DNA from 2 places in the Propionicimonas sp. T2.31MG-18 genome. Region 2 is predicted to be linked to the other one. Evidence: predicted binding sites of a transcription regulator. Region 2 holds the regulator's gene; the other holds the start of a gene.
What was found. The regulator LexA, encoded in region 2, represses DNA repair genes until DNA is damaged. The targets are predictions, from matches to a motif close to TCGAACANNTGTTCGA.
Positions count from the first base shown of each region.

Region 1 (7,046 bases), on a different contig from region 2:
CCACGCGGGACCAGATGCTGCTGCGGCTGCCTCAACTGGGGGTCGAGGTGATCGACTCCGATGCCAACTTCTGTTTGTTCGGCCCGTTCGCCGACCGGCATGATGTCTGGCAGCGGCTGCTCGACCGCGGCGTTCTCGTGCGCGAGACCGGTCCGGACGGCTGGCTGCGGGTGACCGCCGGCACGCCGGAGGAGACCGAGCGGTTCTACGCCGCCCTGGCCGAGGTGATGGAGGAGACCAGATGAGCGCGCGCACCGCCGTCCGTGAGCGGCGCACCAGTGAGTCCCAGGTGCGGGTCGCGCTCGACCTCGACGGGACCGGACGCGCCGACATCAGCACCGGCGTCGGGTTCTACGACCACATGCTCACCGCCCTGGCCAAGCACTCGCTGATCGACCTGGAGGTCTCCACGACCGGCGACGTCCACATCGACGGCCACCACAGCATCGAGGACACAGCGATCGTCCTCGGCCAGGCCTTCGCAGAGGCGCTGGGCGACAAGGCCGGCATCCGGCGTTTCGCCGACGCGACCGTCCCGCTGGACGAGGCGCTCGCGCACTGCGTGGTCGACCTCGCCGGACGTCCCTACGTGGTGCACTCCGGCGAGCCCGAGGGCCAGCAGTACGCCCTGATCGGCGGCTCGGGGGTGCCCTACGCCGGCTCGATGACCCGCCACGTGGTGGAGTCCTTCGCCCTGCACGCCCAGATCTGCGTCCACCTGCGCCTGCTGGCCGGACGGGATCCGCACCACATCGTCGAGTCCCAGTTCAAGGCGCTCGCCCGCGCGCTGCGGGACGCGGTCGCGCTCGACCCGCGGATCGAGGGTCTCGTGCCGTCCACCAAGGGCAGCCTGTGACGTCGTCCCGCCGGCCCCGGGTGGTCGTGCTCGACTACGGGTCGGGCAACCTGCACTCGGCCACGCGCGCCCTCGAGGCCGCGGGGGCGGACGTGACCCTCAGCGCCGACCCCGCCGTGGCCCTGGCGGCCGACGGGCTCGTCGTGCCGGGCGTCGGTGCGTTCTCCGCCTGCATGGACGGCCTGGTGGGCGTCGGCGGGCCGCAGCTGATCCTGCGCCGGCTCGCGGCGAGGAAGCCCGTGCTGGGCATCTGTGTCGGCCATCAGGTGCTGTTCAGCCTGGGGGTCGAGCACGGGGACCCGACCCCGGGCATCGCCGTGCTCCCGGGCGTCGTGGAGGAGCTGGACGCCGTCCCGCTCCCGCACATGGGCTGGAACACGGTCGAGCCGCCCGCGGCGTCGGCGATGTTCGCCGGGATCGAGCACGAGCGGTTCTACTTTGTGCACTCCTTCGGCGTCCACGAGGTGCCCGACTGGCCGGCGAACGCCCGGATCACCTGGACCCGCCACGGCGGGGACCGGTTCATCGCCGCCGTGGAGCAGGGCCCGCTGTGGTCCACCCAGTTCCATCCGGAGAAGTCCGGCGCTGCGGGGGCCCGGCTGCTCCGCAACTGGCTCGACACCCTGCCTCGAGAGGAATCATGAGCGCCCTCGCCCTGCTGCCCGCGGTCGACGTCCAGGGCGGCCAGGCCGTCCAGCTCACCCAGGGCGTCGCCGGATCGGAGAAGGTCTTCGGCGATCCGCTGGCCGCCGCCCGGCGCTGGCAGGACGGCGGCGCCGAGTGGCTCCACCTCGTGGACCTCGACGCCGCCTTCGGCCGTGGCAGCAACGCCGACGTGATCGCCCGCATCACCGCGGCGATGGAGTTGCACGTGGAGCTGTCCGGCGGCATCCGGGACGACGCGAGCCTGGAACGGGCGCTGGCCACCGGCTGCCGCCGGGTGAACATCGGTACGGCCGCGCTGGAGAACCCGGACTGGTGCGACCGGGTCATCGCCGAGCACGGTGACCGGATCGCCATCGGGCTGGACGTCCGCGGGACGCGGCTCGCCGCCCGCGGCTGGACCCGTGAGGGCGGCGACCTCTGGGAGACCCTCGACCGGCTGAACGCCGCCGGCTGCGCGCGCTACGTCGTCACCGACGTTGCCAGCGACGGGATGCTCAGCGGACCCAACATCGACCTGCTCACCGCGGTCTGTGCGCGGACCGACGCCCCCGTGATCGCAAGCGGCGGGATCTCCACCCTCGACGACCTCCGCGCCCTGCGTGACCTCGTCCCCCTCGGCGTGGAGGGAGCGATCGTCGGCACCGCCCTCTACGTCGGCAACTTCACCCTCGCCGATGCCCTGGAGGCCTGCGCCGGCTGACTCGCCGAAGGCGACAGTCTTCGCAGTCGTCGCCGTTTCGCCCCCGAACGCAACTCGCGCCCCTCGCCGTCCGCGTTCGCCCCCGAACGCAACTCGCGCCGCCGGAATTCCGGTAGCGGGAGTTGCACTCGGGGGCGAACGCGTACCGGGAGCGGGCGAGGGAGGGCGGTCCGCGAGGTCGGGGAGGACGGATCGGGGGCGTGGGGGACGCCGGGTGTCGGTGGCGGGTCACACACTGACGGGCATGAGCGAACAACGAATGCAGGACGCACGCCGGGACTGGGTCAACACCGTCAGCCTGGCGCACGTGTGCCGCGGCGTGGCCGGCGGCTTCACCCAGGCCGACCACGGCGCACGGACGCGGCTCTCCCGGCTGCGGGCCGGGGACCGGATCGTCTTCTACTCCCCGCGCACCGACTATCCCGACGGCGAGCCGCTGCAGCAGTTCACGGCGTGCGGCGTCGTCACCGGGACGGAGGCGTACCAGGTCGAGGTGTCACCGCAGTTCCGTCCGTGGCGCCGCGACGTCGCGTTCGCGCCCTGCCTGCCGGCGCCGATCCGGCCCCTGCTGCCGCACCTCGGCTTCGTGCTCGACGGAAGCAACTGGGGCTTCACCTTCCGCCGCGGCCTGTTCGAGGTGCCGGGCGAGGACTTCGACCGGATCGTGGCCGCGATGGCGGCGACCAGCCTGCTGCCGGCGGGGGACCGGCTGGCGACACCGGCGTGAGCGAGGCCCGGCGGCTCAGGGCACGCGGGCGGTCCACTCCGGGCTGAGGAACTTCGTCCGGGCGAGCTCCCTGGCCTCGGCCAGCTCGGCAACGGTCAGGGCGCCGTCCTGGACGCGGTACAGCTCGCGGAAGGTGGCCAGGAACGACGACATCACGTCGGTGCGGGGCAGGTGGGTCTGCGAACGCACGGGATCGACACGCTTGTTGGCGCTTTTCGTCCCCTTGTCGGAGAGCTTCTCCCGGCCGATACGCAGCACCTGGAGCATCTTGTCGGCGTCGATGTCGTAGGCCATGGTCACGTGGTGCAGCACAGCGCCGCCGACGAACCTCTTCTGTGCGGCGCCGGCGATCTTCCCTGCGGGCGAGGCGATGTCGTTCAGCCCCGCGTAGTGGGCCTGGACCCCGACCCGCCCGAGGGCGGTGAGCACCCACTCGTCGAGAAAGGCGTAGGAGGCCTCATAACTCATGCCGTCCACCAGGGTGGCCGGGACGACAAGGGAGAAGGTGATGCAGTTGCCGGCCTCCATGAACATGGCGCCCCCGCCGGACACCCGGCGCACCACCTGGACGCCGTACCGCTCGGCGGCCTCCGCATCGACCTCGTTGCGCAGCGACTGGAAGGAGCCGATCACGACGGCGGGGTTCTGCCACTCCCAGAAGCGGAACGTCGGGCCGCGGCGGCCGGCGGCCAGCTCGCGGGCAAGCACCTCGTCGAGCGCTGCGTGTTCGGCGGGGTCGAGCACCCCGGGGTCGAGGTAGGTGAAGGTGTGGTCCTGCCAGCCGGTCGACAGCCCCAGGGCCCGGCGGACGGCGATGGCCACCGCGTGGGCGTCGAAGCCCACCATGGTCACCGGGACGCCGAGAATCCCCTCGGCGCCGGCCCGGGCGAGGTCGGCGTCGATGCGGGCGGCGAGCTCGGAGACGCCCGCAGCGATCGGGACGCCGCCGAGCGCGCGGTCGATCACCGGCAGCGCCTCGTCCGGATCGAGGAAGAAGTCGCCACTCACCTGGACGTCGACCAGGCGGTCGTCGACGACCCCCAGGTCGACAGCCACCAACTTCCCTCCGGGCACCTTGTACTCGCCGTGGCGACGCTCGCTCATGGCGCTCAGGCTAGACGACGCCCGTCCGGGACGCCCGCCGGCGGGCGGCCGAAGTCGCCCGGGCCCCGGGACGGGGGAGCGCGGCACCGGGAACGACCGACGCCAGCACGTGGCCTAGACTGAGGCGCGCGAAAACCCAGCACGACGAACGGACGTACATGAGCGGGCACTCCAAGTGGGCCACCACCAAGCACAAGAAGGCGGCCATCGATGCCAAGCGCGGCAAGCTCTTCGCCAAGCTGATCAAGAACATCGAGGTCGCCGCGCGCACCGGTGGTGCGGACCCCTCGGGCAACCCGACCCTGTATGACGCCATCCAGAAGGCCCGCAAGAACTCGGTCCCGGTCGACAACATCGACCGGGCGGTGAAGCGCGGCGGCGGCACCGAGGGCGGCGGCGCCGACTACATCACGATCATGTACGAGGCCTACGGGCCGGGCGGGGTGGCACTGCTGATCGAGTGCCTGACCGACAACCGCAACCGGTCCGCCTCCGACGTCAAGGTGGCGGTGACCCGCAACGGCGGCACGATGGCCGACGTCGGCTCGGTCTCGAGGATCTTCGACCGCAAGGGTGTCGTCGAGGTCGCGAAGACGCAGGGCGGCCGCACCCTCACCGAGGACGACCTCCTGGAGGCCACCCTCGACGCCGGCCCCGAGGACGTCTTCGACGAGGGCGAGACCTTCCGCGTGATCAGCGACCCCAACGTCGTCGTCGACGTCCGCAAGGCCGTGCAGGAGGCCGGGCTCGACTACGACTCCGCCGAGGTGCAGTTCGTGCCGCAGTACACCGAGTCCGTGGCGACGACGGAGGCGGCGGAGAAGCTGTTCAAGCTGCTGGACGCCATCGAGGACTGCGACGACGTGCAGAACGTCTACAGCAACGAGGACGTGCCCGACGAGATCGGCGACGCCCTGGGCGACTGACGGCGAGGCTTCGGACCCGTCCTGCGATTTCGCCCGCGCCCGCGTGGCACGCCACGGGCGGCGCGCCGCGCGGGCTAGTATCCGAACAGCTGTTCGGAAAGGAAGCTGCATGCGGGTTCTCGGCGTCGACCCCGGCCTGACCAGGTGTGGGGTCGGTGTGATCGAGGGCACCCCCGGCCGCCCGCCGCAGCTCGTGGCTGTCGGGGTGATCACCACCCCGAGCACGATGGAACTCCCGCAGCGGCTGGTCCGCATCGAGGCCGGGCTCATGGAGTGGGTGGGGGAGCACCGGCCGGACGTCGTGGCGGTGGAGCGCGTCTTCGCCGACCAGAACGTGCTCTCCGTCATCGGGACCGCTCAGGCCGCCGGGCTGGCCATGCTGGTGGCCGCCCGGGCCGGGTTGCCCGTCCACACCCACACCCCGACGGAGGTCAAGGCCGCGATCACCGGCTCCGGCCGGGCCGACAAGGCGCAGGTGGGCACCATGGTCGCCCGGCTGCTGCGCCTGTCCGCGCCGCCCAGGCCGGCCGACGCTGCGGACGCGGTGGCGCTGGCAATCTGCCACCTGTGGCGCGGCGCGGCGAACGATCGCATCGCCCAGGCGCTGGCCGCGAGAGGAGGCACGGCATGATCGCGCTACTGACCGGGACGGTGGCCGCCGTCGGCGGCACCTGGCTGGTCGTCGACCTGTCGGGCTTCGGGCTGAAGGCCCTCTGCACGCCGGCCACCGCCGCACGGGCGGTCGTCGGAGAGACGGTGACGCTGCACACCTCCCTGGTCGTGCGCGAGGACTCGCTGACGCTGTACGGCTTCGCCGAGCCGGGCGAGCGGGACTGCTTCGAGCTGGTCCAGTCAGCCACGGGCATCGGTCCCAAGATCGCCCAGGCCGTCGTCTCGGTGTTCTCCCCGGAGGAGTTCCGCGCGGCGGTGGCCGGCTCCAACGTGGCCGCCCTCACCCGCGTGCCGGGAATCGGCGCGAAGGGCGCCCAGCGCCTGGTGCTCGAGCTGAAGGACAAGGTCGCTGTGCTCGCAGGGACGACACCCGCCGGCGCCGCGCTCTCGGCCGGCGCCGGGGCGTGGCGCGACCAGGTGCGGGCCGGCCTGGAGGGCCTCGGCTACTCCACCCGGGACGCGGAGGCGGCGTGCGACCGCGTTGCCGCGCTCGCCGAGGAGAACCCCCAGACTCCCGTCGCCCAGCTGCTGCGCGCCGCACTGCGCAGCCTGGCCAAGTGAGCCGGACGGTCTGGCAGAGTGTCCGACGTGCCGACGCCTGAGACGGATCCGCTCGACCCGCACGTCCACAGCGACGAGCAGGCCGCGGAGTCGGCGTTGCGCCCGTCCTCGCTGGCCGAGTTCGGCGGCCAGCGCCGGGTCAGCGACCAGCTCGGACTGGTCCTCGCCGCGGCCCGGCATCGCGGCACGACGCCCGACCACGTCCTGCTCTCGGGCCCGCCGGGCCTGGGGAAGACGACCCTGGCCCTGATCATCGCCGCCGAGATGGGCGCGCCGATCCGGATCTCGTCCGGCCCGGCCATCCAGCACGCCGGCGACCTGGCCGCGATCCTGTCCGGCCTCACCGAGGGGGAGGTGTTCTTCCTCGACGAGATCCACCGCATGTCCCGTCCCGCGGAGGAGATGCTCTACCTGGCGATGGAGGACTTCCGCGTCGACGTCGTGGTGGGCAAGGGCCCCGGGGCGACGGCGATCCCGCTCGACATCCCGCGGTTCACGCTCGTGGGCGCCACGACCAGGGCCGGCCTGCTGCCCGGTCCGCTGCGCGACCGCTTCGGGTTCACCGCGCAACTCGACTTCTACGAGGCGGACGACCTCGAGGCGATCCTGCGCCGGTCCGCGGCCCTGCTCGGCATCCACCTGGACCGCCACGCCGCCGGGGAGATCGCGTCCCGCTCGCGCGGCACGCCCCGCATCGCCAACCGCCTGCTGCGCCGCGTCCGCGACTACGCGCAGGTGCGCTCGGACGGACGGCTGACGCGCGCGGTGGCCTCCGCCGCGCTGGAGCTCTACGAGGTGGACCCGCTCGGCCTGGACCGCCTCGACCGTGCCGTC
Region 1 covers NZ_CAXWGX010000030.1:36,351-43,396, forward strand. Annotated here, with positions in the region: gene ACFQQJ_RS17100 (histidinol-phosphate transaminase) at 1-245, shown strand, start outside; gene hisB (imidazoleglycerol-phosphate dehydratase HisB) at 242-856, shown strand; gene hisH (imidazole glycerol phosphate synthase subunit HisH) at 853-1,500, shown strand; gene priA (bifunctional 1-(5-phosphoribosyl)-5-((5-phosphoribosylamino)methylideneamino)imidazole-4-carboxamide isomerase/phosphoribosylanthranilate isomerase PriA) at 1,497-2,222, shown strand; gene ACFQQJ_RS17120 (EVE domain-containing protein) at 2,467-2,949, shown strand; gene ACFQQJ_RS17125 (lipoate--protein ligase family protein) at 2,965-4,053, opposite strand; gene ACFQQJ_RS17130 (YebC/PmpR family DNA-binding transcriptional regulator) at 4,212-4,979, shown strand; gene ruvC (crossover junction endodeoxyribonuclease RuvC) at 5,089-5,610, shown strand; gene ruvA (Holliday junction branch migration protein RuvA) at 5,607-6,212, shown strand; gene ruvB (Holliday junction branch migration DNA helicase RuvB) at 6,240-7,046, shown strand, end outside.
Region 1: ruvC (crossover junction endodeoxyribonuclease RuvC) is a predicted target of LexA. The motif match lies at 5,061-5,076, and genes of this name have one in related genera.

Region 2 (7,046 bases):
TACGCGACGGGGTCGAGCTCGCTGAGCGGCCCGAGGATGGCCAGTCCGACCTCGTCGGCCGGGATCTCGGCCTGGCCGCTGGCCCGGAGGGTCTCCTCCACGCGCTGGCCCAGCCGGGCGAGGTCGGCCTCGGAGACCGGACGGCCCTTGCAGGCCTTGGCGACGCCGGTGACGACCTTCTCGCGGGAGAACGGCTCGACGACCCCGGAACGCTTCAGGACGACCAGCTGCATCTGCTCGAGCGTCGTGAACCGGCGCTCGCACATCGGGCACTGGCGGCGACGCCGGATGCTCGTGCCGTCTTCGGCGACACGGCTGTCGAGGACCCGGGTGTCGGTGTGGCGGCAGAACGGGCAGTGCATTTCTCCGGCTCCTTCCTGGGGATGCGTCGGGGGATCACGCTGTGGATAACTTGTGGGCGGCGACCACAATCTGTGGACTAACCACATCCGTGTAACTACTAGATGTAGAGGTTATGTCTCCAGAGTGCCACTGGCAAGACAGCCCCGCTGGCGTGTCGCGCGGAGATGCTCCCAATTGCGGACGCCGGCCGGCCACAGGGGCCGTCCGGCGTCGTCGATGGCGGGAGAGGACTCCGGTTTCACCCCTGCGCGGCAGCGGCCACCACCGGCGGCGCGACGGGCAGCGGGGCGTCGCTCACGGCCAGGAAGCCGCTGACGAGCACCACGGCCGCGAGCGCGACCACGGCGAGGAAGAACACCACCACGACCGCGATCCCCCGATCGGTGAGCTCCCAGGTGCGGGCTGGGGTGGACGCGGCCACGCGAGCCGGGACCCGTGGCGCGGCCGGTGCGGCGACACCGCCCGGACGGCCGCCCGGCAGCGACACCAGGTGCGGGCGGGCCTGCGGGCCGCGCTCGACATGGCGCCAGCGGCGCGGCTCGGCGCCGGTGCCCGGCAGGCTCACCGGGATGGTCGTGGACAGGTCCTCGATCAGCAGCGCGCTCATGGCATCTCCTTCGCTCGAACAGGTGTTCGATACCTTTTCTATCCCAGCCCGCCGCGCGGATCAAGCAATTCGAACAATTGTTCGCTCCGCGTGTCGGACGTGGAACAGCCTCGCACCCGCCACTGACAGTTCCTCCAGGCCTCCCGAGCGCGTAAGATATGTCTTGTATCCAAGACGCGAGGAGCACGGATGGCCCACACCCACCCCACCAATCCCGACCGCCGCTTCTACGGCACCGTGACGGTCAGTGACCGCGGCCAGATCGTCATTCCGGCGGAAGCGCGCCGCGACCTCGGGATCGAGGTCGGCGACAAGCTGCTGGTGTTCGGCGACGTCGGGTTCGGCCTCGCGTTCGGCAAGGCCGACCAGGTGCTCGCCCGCGTCCCGGGCCTCGACCGGATCCTCGGCGGTGCCACCGGAGACGCCGGCGATGACTGACCCCCGCACCCGGAGGGCACGCCTCGTCGGTGCCAACCTCTGCGCGCTGGCGGCGGGCTCGGCGGTCGCCGTCCTCGCCCCTGTGCCCGTCCTGGCCCGCGTCCCGCTCGCCGCGCTGGCCGGAACCCTCGGCTACCTGGCGGGCACCTGGCTCGCCGGCCGGGCCGTCGTCCTCGTGCGGCGCGTGCGCTCCGCGCCCCCGGGCCGGCTGGTGCACGACCTCGCCCGACTGGCCCCGGGCACGCCAGGGGCGGGGGGCAAGGCCTCCGCGCTGGCGCGCCTGGTGCAGGCTGGCTTCCGCGTTCCGGCCGGGGTCGTCGTGCTCCCGGGCGCCTTCGACGACGGCGGGCTCTCCCCCGCCGGCTCCCGCGAGCTGGCACGCGCCCTGCGCCGCCTCGGCGGCGGCCCCTTCGCCGTGCGATCCTCCGCCGGAGCGGAGGACTCCGCGTCCGCGTCGTTCGCCGGCGCGTTCGCCACCGAGCTCGACGTGCCCGCCACCGCGGTGGTGGACGCCGCGTCCCGCGTCCACCGCTCCGGGGCCGCGCCCCGCGTGCGGGCCTACGCCGAGGCGCAGGGGGTCGAGGCCCACCAGCCGGTCGCGGTCGTGGTGCAGCGCATGGTGGCAGCGCAGCGGGCGGGCGTCCTGTTCACCGCAGACCCGCTCACCGGCGACCTCGACACCATGGTGGGCGACGTCGTCGAGGGCCCGGGCGAGGCGCTGGTCTCCGGCTCCGCCGACGCGACCCCGTTCCGCTTCCACCGCCCCGACGGCGCGTACACCGGCCCTGCCGTCCTCGCGCCGGTGGCCGCCCGGCTGCATGCCGCGGCGCACGACATCGAGGCCTGCTTCGGCGGAGTCGCCCTGGACATCGAGTGGGCGGTCGCCGCAGACCGCGTCTGGATCCTCCAGGCCCGGCCGGTGACCAGCATGCGCGGCTGGGACCCGGTCACCGCGGAGCGCAACGACACCCTCACCGGCACCTGCCTGTGGTCGGCGACGAACCTGTCGGAGGCCAACCCGGAGCCGCAGACCCCGCTCACCGTCTCCGTGGTCCGCCACCAGCAGGACAACGGCGGCCCGTCGATGAAGGTGAGGGGTCGCGAGATGGCCGGCTACGTCGGCGGGCGGCCCTACGCGAACCTGAGCGTGCAGGTGAGCGCACGCGGGCCGAAGGCAGCGGCGGACCCGCGGGCGGCCTACCGCCAGATCGCCGGGCTGTGGGGCGACCTGCCCGACGACGTCCCGCTGCCCGTGCTGCCCCTGACGAAGGCCGACTGGCAGGACGAGGGGCTGCCGTTGCTGGCCACGCTGGTCCGCCTGCAGTGGCACCGGCTGCGCCTCCCCCGCTTCCTCGCCACCAGCCGGGAGGAGAGCGCGCGGCTCGCCGCCCGCGTCGCGGCCGCGTCCACCGGCGCGGAGCTCGCGGCCCTGTGGCGGGACGCGGTGTTCCCCGCCTCCCTGCGCGCGTTCTGGGCGGTGATCGCCGCCACCGACGACCGGCTCGACCCGCTCGAGGACGAACTCCGCCGGCTCGTCGGCGCCGACGATTCCGCCGCGCTGCTGGCGAACGTCGCCGGGCTCTGCGGAGGCCTGGAGAGCCTCGGCCCCGCCGCCGGGCTCCAGGAGGTGCTCGCCGGACGCCTCTCCCGCGACGACTACCTCGCGGCGTTCGGGCATCGCGGCCACAACGAGGTCGAGCTCGCCTGGCCGCGTCCGGCGGAGAACCCCGGCTGGCTCGACCGCGCCCTCGCCTCCGCCGCGACCGGCGCGGACGTGGGACGTCTCCGGGCCGGCCGCGCCGCGGCCTTCGAGGCGGCCAGGGACCGCCTCAGGACGGACCATCCCGAAAAGGCGCGCGACGTCGAGCGCCGGCTGCGACGCAGGGCGCGCCGGGCCGCACTGCGGGAGCGCGTCCGCTCGGAGTCCGTCCGCTGGACCGGGGTCGGGCGAGGGTTCGCCCTCCGTGCCGGCGTCCTGCTCGGCATCGGCGACGACGTGTTCTTCCACACCCTCCCCGAACTGCTGGACGCCCTGGACGGGACCGGCCGGGCGCCGGACGTGGCCGCGCGCCGCGCCGTGGTGCAACGGCAGCGGGACCTCCCCCAGCTCCCGCTGTTCATCGTCGGTCGCTTCGACCCGTACGCGTGGGCGGCCGATCCCGGCCGGCGCGGCGACGCCTTCGTCGCGGGCCGTCCGCTGCCGCCACCACCGGAGGGCGACGAGCGGCTCGTGACCGGGGCCGCCGGGTCGGTCGGGGTCGCACAGGGACGGGTGCGCCGGCTGGACCGCATCGAGGACGCCGACCAGCTGCTGCCGGGCGAGGTGCTGGTCACCCCCCTGACCAACATCGGCTGGACCCCGGTCTTCCCCCGGGCGGGTGCGATCGTCACCGACCTCGGCGCGCCGCTCAGCCACGCCGCCATCGTGGCCCGCGAGCTCGGCATCCCCGCCGTGGTCGGCTGCGGTGACGCCACCGCGCGGCTCGCGACCGGCGACCTCGTGCGCGTGGACGGCGGCCGCGGCACCGTCGAGGTGCTGTGACGTCCGATTCCCGACACGCTCGAACATGTGTTTGATTCCGTCGCGGCGCCGGGTTAGCGTGCTGCCATGGCTAGCAAGGCAGAACCCCCGGCCCGCAAGCGGGGCCGTCCGCGCAAGGAAGACATCGCCGCCCAGCTCGGCACGAAGGTCAGCCACCTGCCCGACGGCCCGGCGGACGCGGAGGGCCTCACCGCGCGCCAGCGGCGGATCCTCGAGGTGATCCGCGACGACCTGCTTGCCCGCGGCTACCCGCCGAGCATCCGGGAGATCGCCGACCGCGCGGGCCTGGCATCCTCGTCCTCGGCCGCGCACCAGCTCAAGGTGCTCCAGGCCAAGGGCTTCCTCTTCCGTGACCCGCACCGCCCACGCGCACTCGAGGTGCGGCTGCCCGATTCGATGGCGGCTGGGGATGAGGTCGCCGTGGCGACCCGCATCGTCGAGCCGGACCTCCCCGCCCCGACCGCGCCGTCGGTGACCGTCCCGGTGCTGGGTCGCATCGCCGCCGGTGGCCCGATCCTCGCCGAGCAGGCCGTCGAGGACGTGTTCGCGCTCCCCCGCCAGCTCGTCGGTGAGGGGACGCTGTTCCTGCTGGAGGTCAGGGGCGACTCGATGATCGACGCCGCGATCTGCGACGGTGACTACGTGGTCGTGCGGCAGCAGCCCGACGCCGTCAACGGCGACATCGTGGCGGCCCTGATCGGTGACGAGGCCACCGTGAAGACCTTCAAGCGCACGCCGGGCCAGGTGTGGCTGCTGCCCCACAACCCCGCCTACGAGCCGATCGACGGCAACAACGCGTCCATCCTCGGCAAGGTGGTCGCCGTCCTGCGGAGGGTGTAGCCATCCGCATCCCGATCCGGGTCAAGCCGGGGGCGGGGAGGACCCGCGTGGGCGGCCGCTACGGCGAGGACGCCCTGGTGGTGGCCGTCCAGGCTCCAGCGGTGGACGGACGGGCCACGGAGGCGGCGCTCGCCGCGCTCGCGAAGGCCCTCGGATGCCCGGCCCGAGACGTGGCCCTCGTCAGCGGCGCCACGAGCAGGACCAAGCTGGTCGAGGTGCCCGACGACCGCGCCGGGCGCCTCGCCGAGCTCCTCGGCTCCTGACCGCCCTCCCCCGCTCGACCGGGTCCTGCGGACGTCTCGTGCGCTATCGGGACCGGCCCGGCACGACGCCGAAGCGCCGGCCACCGAGCCGATCGCCTCGCCGGGTGCTCCGACGAGGAGCCTCGGCTTCTCGTCGCACCCGTTGCCACGCCGCGCTGGCGCCCACGCCCGCGTGGCCGAAGCCCACCCGGGCCGGGCTCAGCGGGCGCCCGCGTCCGTTCCGCTGCCGAGCCTCCGCAGCGCCCCGATGGCCGTCTCGCGATCGGTGGTCGTCCAGAAGTCGGGCATCGACGCGGTGAGGAAACTGCCGTACCGTGCGGTGACCAGCCGGGGGTCCAGGACGGCGACGACACCGCGGTCGGTCAGGGTGCGGATCAGGCGTCCCGACCCCTGGGCCAGCAGGAGCCCCGCGTGCGTGGCCGCCACCGCCATGAAGCCGTTCCCCCCGCCCTCGGTGACCGCCTGTTGGCGGGCCTGCATCAGCGGGTCGTCCGGTCGCGGGAACGGGATCTTGTCGATGATCACCAGGCGGCAGGTGTCGCCCGGCACGTCGATGCCCTGCCACAGCGACAGCGTGCCGAAGAGCGAGGCCTCCGGGTCTTCCACGAACTCCGCGGTCAGCCGGGGCAGGTGCGCGTCGCCCTGGCAGAGCACCAGCCGTTCGGGGACGTGCTCGCGGCAGTACCGCGCGGCGGCCTCCGCCGATCGCTGGGACGCGAACAGGCCGAGCGTCCTGCCGTCCGCGGCCCACAGGAGTTCGGCCACCTCGGCGAGCGCCTCCGGCCCGATGCCGTCCCGCCCCGGCGGGGGCAGCTGCCGCGCGACGTAGAGGATTCCCTGGCTGCGGTAGTCGAACGGGGAGCCGACGTCGATCCCGCGCCAGTCCGCCGCGTCCTCCCCGGCCAGCCCCAGGGACGCGGCGATCGCGCGGAAGTCACCCCCGATCTTCAGCGTGGCCGAGGTGAGCACCACCGGGTGGTTGTCGAACACCCGGCTGCGCAGCAGTCCGGCCACCGACAGCGGGGCGCAGTTCGCCTGCCGGCCGAACCGCTCGGACTCCGACACCCACACCACGTCGTAGGGGTCGAGCTTCGCCATGCGCTCGGCGACGTCGAAGACCTCCTGGGCTGCGGCCTGCGCCTGCCGGCGGTCCGTCTCCTCGTCCTTGCCGCCGGCCAGCCCCGTGATCGCCGCGCGGGCGGCCGTGCGGACGCTGCGCAGCGCCGCCACCACTTCGGCCTCCGGCTCGGTGACCCGGCCGGGATCGGTCCCGTCCAGCGCGCCCTGCAGGGCGTCCGCTGCGTCCAGGAAGGCCAGCCCGACGTCGTCGGTGAGCCAGGCGAGGCACCGCTTCGCGACCCGCTCCACCTGCGACGGGCCGAGTTCGACGGACGCGGCACCGGTCACGCGGCTGACGAGCTCGTGGGCCTCGTCGATCACCAGCCCCTCGTACTCGGGCAGCGCGGTACCCCCGTGCAGCGCGTCGACCGCCAGCAGGGCGTGGTTGGTCACCACCAGCTGGCTGGCCCGCGCCCGCTCGCGCGACTTCTCCACCAGGCACTCGGCGCCGTAGGGGCACCGCTGCGCACCCAGGCACTCCCGGACCGGGACCGACACCTGCATCCAGGCGGCCGGGGTGTGCGCCGGAGCGTCGTCGCGGTCAGCGAGCCGCCCGGAGCCGGCCTCCTCCTCCGCCCAGCGGCGCAGCGCGACCACCTCCGCGCCGACCCCCGTCGCCTCGCCGGGCTCGGGCAGCAGGGCCTCCTGCTCCGAGCCCTGGCCGTCGCGCACCCGCAGCAGGCAGGCGTAGTTGCTCCGTCCCTTCAGGACGGCGTGGGTGACCCCCTGGCCGCACACCTGCTCGCAGGCCGTGACGGCGGCCGGGATGTCCTTCCCGGCGAGTTGGGCCTGCAGCGCGAGGGTCGCGGTCGCGATCACCACCCGCGACGCCCGGTCCTCGACGAGGCTGGCGAGGGCGGGGGCCAGGTAGCCC
Region 2 covers NZ_CAXWGX010000012.1:579,317-586,362, reverse strand. Annotated here, with positions in the region: gene nrdR (transcriptional regulator NrdR) at 1-362, opposite strand, end outside; gene ACFQQJ_RS07745 (hypothetical protein) at 602-970, opposite strand; gene ACFQQJ_RS07740 (AbrB/MazE/SpoVT family DNA-binding domain-containing protein) at 1,160-1,408, shown strand; gene ACFQQJ_RS07735 (PEP/pyruvate-binding domain-containing protein) at 1,401-3,950, shown strand; gene lexA (transcriptional repressor LexA) at 4,017-4,790, shown strand; gene ACFQQJ_RS07725 (DUF167 domain-containing protein) at 4,697-5,053, shown strand; gene ACFQQJ_RS07720 (ATP-dependent DNA helicase) at 5,252-7,046, opposite strand, start outside.